2 regions of the Flavobacterium facile genome follow, and region 2 is predicted to be linked to the other one. Evidence: riboswitches for the same ligand, from Rfam matches in the RefSeq annotation. Region 2 holds a riboswitch; the other holds the start of a gene.
The links. Region 2 has a riboswitch for S-adenosylmethionine ahead of UEQ13_RS00850 (homocysteine S-methyltransferase family protein). Riboswitches for the same ligand answer to the same signal wherever they lie in the genome.
Positions count from the first base shown of each region.

Region 1: it holds a riboswitch for S-adenosylmethionine, as region 2 does, so the genes downstream of both, UEQ13_RS10970 (Na+/H+ antiporter NhaC family protein) here and UEQ13_RS00850 (homocysteine S-methyltransferase family protein) in region 2, are expected to answer to the same signal.

Region 1 covers NZ_JAZAYT010000034.1:93,448-96,723, forward strand. Annotated here, with positions in the region: gene creD (cell envelope integrity protein CreD) at 1-979, shown strand, start outside; gene UEQ13_RS10970 (Na+/H+ antiporter NhaC family protein) at 1,049-2,359, opposite strand; SAM-I-IV-variant riboswitch at 2,425-2,519, opposite strand; gene UEQ13_RS10975 (MFS transporter) at 2,668-3,276, opposite strand, start outside.
Region 2 covers NZ_JAZAYT010000022.1:29,958-33,233, reverse strand. Annotated here, with positions in the region: partial or broken gene UEQ13_RS00855 (ACT domain-containing protein) at 1-1,244, shown strand, start outside; SAM riboswitch class I at 1,394-1,502, shown strand; gene UEQ13_RS00850 (homocysteine S-methyltransferase family protein) at 1,614-2,627, shown strand; gene metH (methionine synthase) at 2,767-3,276, shown strand, end outside.

The DNA.
Region 1 (3,276 bases), on a different contig from region 2:
AGAACGTGGTATTTTTAAATCGAATGTATTTTCTACGAAAATGAATTTCACAGGTTCTTATTCACAGCCTAATTTTCAAATGCGAAATATTCCGGAAGCGAATGTATATTGGAATCAAGCGAAAATTATTATCCGAACAACAAATTTAAAAAGTTTGAAAGATGAAGTCAAAATTAAATTTGGCAGCCAATGTTTTAAATTCGAACCAGGAAATTCTGAAAATAATGATAGTATTCAAACTTTAGAATCCACTACTTTCGATTATAAATCGATTGCCAATTCAAGTAACTTTAGTTTTGATATTGCTTTTAATGGAAGTAAACAAATCAAAATTGTTCCGATTGGAAAAACAACAGATTCTAAAATGACTTCTGATTGGAATTCACCAAATTTTAATGGTAACTTCTCTCCTACTTCACGTGAAATTACTGCTGATGGATTTAAAGCCAATTGGAAAATATTACATTTCAACAGACCTTTTGCACAACAGTATTTTGAAAACTTACCAGAATTATCAAACTATGCTTTTGCCACAGATTTCATCACACCAGTTGACGAATACCAACAAAACGAACGTGCAAGTAAATATGGCTTTTTAGTAATTGGATTAACGTTTTTAATCTTCTTTTTAATTCAATCTATTAGTAAAATTAACATTCATATTTTTCAATATTCTATGATAGGAATTGCTTTAATTATGTTTTACACGTTATTGATTTCCATTACTGAACACAGTAGCTTTTCGTTGGCTTACATCATCGCTGCCATTGCCGTAATTGCTTTGATTTCCTTGTATTCGATTTCGATTTTGAAGAATAAGAAATTCCCAACCTTTATTGCGATTTCATTAAGTGTGTTGTATTCGTTTATCTTTGTAATCATACAATTAGAAGATTATGCTTTATTAGTCGGAAGTATTGGTTTATTTGCCATTTTAGCAGCCGTAATGTACTTTTCAAGAAAGATTGATTGGAAGTAATTTGAAAACATAAAAAAACTCCGATAGCGTTTAGAAACTATCGGAGTTTTAAAATTCTAATTTGAGAAATTATTTGATGTATCTAACAATCCATTTATCCCAAAATTTGGTATAAATAGCTAAAATTGTAACTAAAAATAAAAAGAAATAATACCAAGCATTAGACACTAAATCTATCCAACTTAACGCTCCTTTTGAAAAACTAATGATTAATAAAACCTGAGCACCGTAAGGTAATAAACCTTGAAAAATACATGAAAAAATATCTAAAATGGTTGCTGTTTTTTTAGCATTAAGTCCAAATTCATCGTTAATTTCTTTAGCGATTCCACCTGTTACTACAATCGAAACCGTATTGTTCGCAATAGCCACATTTACCAAACCTACAAGTGCACCAATACCCATTTGTGCAGAACGTTTTGATTTTAAACGTTTTTTAATCTGATGTAATAAAAAAGCAATACCACCTGCTTTTTCAACCAAAGTAGCCAAACCACCGGTTAACATCGACAACAGAAATATATCTGTCATACTCGTAAATCCTTGATAAATGGCTTTAGAAAAAGTTAATATTGTAAAATCACCAATCGTAAATCCTAAAATACCAGCTGCAACAATTCCAATAATTAAAGTGACGAAAACATTTATACCGATGACAGCTAAAACAATTACTATAATATAAGGTAAAATAGAAATCAATTGATAACTACCAGCTTGTACAGGAATTTGACTGCCACCATAACCTAAAAACAGTAAGACCAAAAGCGTTAATATAGCCGCTGGTAAAGCAATTAATAAGTTAATCTTAAACTTATCTTTCATCTGACATTCTAACGACTGAGTAGCCGCAATAGTAGTATCCGAAATCATAGATAAATTATCGCCAAACATGGCACCACCTAATAAAGCACCACCAATTAAAGGCAAAGAAGCTCCCGATTTATCTGCCAACGAAATAGCAATAGGACCTAAAGCAACAATACAACCTACAGAAGTTCCCGTAGCGGTAGATAAAAAAGAGGCAATGACAAAAATTCCTAAAGGAAAAAAAGAAGAATTAATATTTTCTATCCCTAAATTTACAACGGCATCAACACCTCCAGTTACAGAAGTTACAGTCGCAAAAGCACCAGCTAAAAGATAAATCAAACACATGGTGATAATTTTGGAATCTCCACAACCTGCAATCAATTGATCTACTTTTTCATCTGTACTATTTTTAAATAAAATAAAAGCGGCAATAATTCCTAACGTTACAGCCACAGAAGAAGGCAAAGCATAAAAATCATTAAATAAAATTCCACTTCCTAAAAAAGTGAAAATAAAAACTGCCAAAGGCAACAAAGCATAAAGACTGCCTTGATTTTGATTTGAATTCATAAAATATTATTTTCTATTAAAATTATTTCACACGAATAATTCATCAAAAAACAATAAAAATGAAAGTAAACAACATTTTTTCCAAATAAATTGGCTTATCGTTTTAGCACCTTGCTTGTTGTTGCAGGTTGCTATCTTTGAAAGATTCGTGATAACGGGTGCAAAAGTAAGTTAAAAAAAAATCTAAAAAAATATTTTTGAAAAACTTAACTTAATTTTAAAGATTGTTAATGATATAAACAGGATATCTAAAAAAAAACTCCGCTAATCTAAAAGACTAACGGAGTTTATATGAATACATATTGAAATTAATGGCTTCCTTCTACTTCAATTGCATCTACATCAATGTTTTGTTTTTTCAAAATTCCTTTAACCAAAATGGCAAATAAAGTTAAATAAGCAAAACAAACAACAGCTACAATATACGATTGGTGAATCCCAATAATATCAGATAATTTTCCTTGAATTGGAGGAATAATTCCACCACCTAAAATCATCATCACTAAAAAAGCAGAACCTTGAGACGTATATTTTCCTAAACCAATAATTGATAAACTAAAAATAGCTGGCCACATAATACTACATGCTAATCCACCCGCTAAAAAGGCATAAATAGCAACTGTTCCGGTTGAAAACAAACCAATTAACATAGCGATAATACCAAAACTTCCGAAAATCATTAAAGTTCTTGCTGGTTTATCTTTACTTAAGAAAAAAGCAATAATTTGAACAAAAATACAAACCACATAATAATACAAAGGTTTCATGTCTTTTCCAGAAATGATATTCACACCTAAAATAACTGCAAAAGCAATTAATGGCACAATGATTAAAGCAATTGTTTTTTTAAATCCTTGTAAATTAAAAACTGAAATAGCTCCAGCCCATCGACCAATCATTAATCCACCCCAATACAT
Region 2 (3,276 bases):
AAGATTTAAGTACGTTTCACAAGTTGTATTCCTCTTTAATACGAAATAAAATCACACCTATTTTATTTAATAATATCATTACAGGAAATAGTGTGAGTTTGGTAGTGAAGAAAACCGATTTAAAACGCGCCTTGAATGTAATTAATGTAGGTATTTTCGGTTTGTCAAAAAAAATTAATATTGCGATTTTCGGACACGGATTAGTAGGTTCGACTTTGATTGATCAGGTTTTATCTTCAGCAAAAAACATTGAAATCAAAAAGGGAATCAAACTGAATATTTTTGCGATTGCGAATTCTACAAAATTGGTAATTAATGAAACAGGAATCAATGAAAATTGGAAATCTGAAATAGCAACTAACGGAGAAGCTTACGGGGTTCAGGATATTATTAAATATGCGAAAGAAAATCATTTAGAAAATTTAATCGCAGTGGATAATACCGCAAGTAGCAGTTTCGTAGAAAATTATGTCACACTAATTGAAAGTGGTTTCGATGTAGTTTCTTCTAATAAAATTGCCAATACCTTAAGTTATGGTTTCTACAAAGAAATTCGTCAGGTTTTACAAGATAATCAAAAAAATTATCTGTACGAAACCAACGTTGGTGCCGGTTTACCTTTAATTGATACGATTAAATTATTGCACCTTTCAGGAGAAAATATCACCAAAATTAAAGGGGTTTTTTCTGGGACGTTGAGTTATATTTTTAATCATTTTTCAGTGGAAGATAAACCATTTAGTGAAGTGTTGAAAGAAGCGATTGCTTTAGGTTTCACAGAGCCAGATCCACGTGAAGATTTATGTGGAAACGACGTAGCCAGAAAATTACTGATATTAGCACGCGAATTAGATTTGCAAAACGAATTGAATGAAATTGATGTCCAGAATTTAATTCCAGTGGAATTAAGATCGTTAACTACATCTAATTTCTTAGAAAATTTGCAACTGTTAGATTTTCATTATAAAACAATTAAAGAAAATCAGGAGAAAGGAAATGTGCTGCGTTATATCGGAGAACTGTCTGGCGATTTACAACAAGATAAAGGAAATTTAGAAGTTAAATTAGTTTCTGTTTCTGAAAATTCAGCTCTAGGGCAATTAAAAGGTTCGGATTCCATTTTTGAAATATATACCGAATCCTACGGGGAAAGACCTATCGTAATTCAAGGAGCAGGAGCAGGAGCGTCTGTAACAGCTCGAGGCGTTTTTGGTGATATTTTGAGAATTATCGATAAAATATAACTTAAAAGAATTTTCAGTAGTTTTTTATTCTTTTTTTTATTGTTATTAAAGGATAAAAAACTATTTACCCTCTTTTTTTAATTAAAATTTAGAAAATATTTCTTTTTTATATTTTTTTGTTACCTTTGCAACGTTCATAAACATAATGATTGTTATCACGAAAGGTGGAGGGATTAGACCCTGCGAAACCTTAGCAACCCTACACTTGTAGAAGGTGCTACATTCTATTCCGATTTTTTTATCGGAAACAGATAACCAGAAAATTTTCACCACTTTTCGCTGATATCAATTTTAAGTTTACACACGTTTCAATTTTAACGCGTGAAACAACGCATGAATAATTTTTTATTTCTAACAAATAGCATTAAAATGTCAAATACGAACACATCAACTTTAACATCTAAAAGTAACATCTATCAAGCCATTAAAGAAAGAATTTTAGTTCTGGATGGTGCAATGGGTACGATGTTACAACGCAATAAATTTGAAGAAGAAGATTTTCGTGGCGAACGTTTCAAAGATTTTCCTCATCCATTAAAAGGCAATAACGACTTACTTTCTATCACACAACCAGAAGCAGTAAAAGAAGTGCATCGTTTGTATTTTCAAGCGGGCGCTGATATTGTGGAAACCAATACTTTTTCAGGAACTACAATTGGAATGGCCGATTATCACATGGAAGATTTGGTATACGAATTAAATTACCAATCCGCCAAAATTGCTCGTGAAGTGGCTGATGAATTTACAGATAAAAAGCGCTTTGTTGCAGGTTCGATCGGACCCACAAACAGAACTGCTTCTATGTCGCCAGATGTAAATGATCCAGGCTATCGTGCCGTAACTTTTGACGATTTACGAATTGCGTATAAGCAACAAGTCAATGCCTTAATTGATGGAGGTTCAGACGTACTTTTAGTAGAAACGATTTTTGATACCTTAAACGCGAAAGCCGCACTTTTTGCTATCGAAGAAGTTAAAGAAGAAAGAAACTTAGATATTCCAATCATGGTTTCTGGAACGATTACGGATGCTTCAGGAAGAACGTTATCAGGTCAAACGGTGGAAGCGTTTTTAATTTCCATTCAACATATTCCGTTGTTAAGCGTTGGTTTCAATTGCGCTTTAGGTGCAGATCAGTTGAAACCCTATCTAAAACGATTGGCACATCACACACAATTGAATATTTCGGCGCATCCAAATGCAGGTTTGCCAAATGCATTCGGAGAATACGATCAAACACCAGCAGAAATGCAAGCGCTAATTCGGGAATATTTACAAGATAATTTGATAAATATTATTGGTGGTTGCTGCGGTACAACTCCAGAACACATCCAATTAATTGCAGAAGTTGCTGCAGAATTTGAGCCAAGAAAATCAGAATAAAATTTCATTTAGCTATTTAAAAGTCTAAATGGATTTTTAAAAAAGCTAAAAATGAAAAATATTATAATTAGAATAAAATTATACTATAACCAAAGCAAAATCTTCTGGAGAGATGTTGCGAAAAATTATAGAAAAATAAATAGTTTGCTTTAACAAGTTAGAGGATTTTAAAAACAAGATGTCAAGAAACAATAAAATAAATTTACAACTTTCAGGTTTAGAACCACTTTTCATTACAGAAGAATCTATTTTCGTTAATGTTGGTGAAAGAACGAATGTCACAGGTTCTCGTAAATTTCTTCGATTAATTAAAGAAGAGAAATATGAGGAAGCACTTTCTGTAGCTCGTGAACAAGTAGAAGGTGGCGCGCAAATTATCGACATTAACATGGATGAAGGTATGTTAGATGGCGTATACGCGATGACAAAATTCCTAAATTTAATTGCTGCCGAGCCAGATATCGCTCGTGTTCCTGTTATGATTGATAGCTCGAAATGGGAAATCATCGAAGCCGGTTTAAAAGTCGTACAAGGAAAAGCCGTTGTAAATTCTATTTCCTTAAAAGAAGGAGAAGAAACCTTTATTCATCATGCTAAATTAATTAAACGATATGGCGCAGCAGTAATTGTCATGGCTTTTGATGAAGTC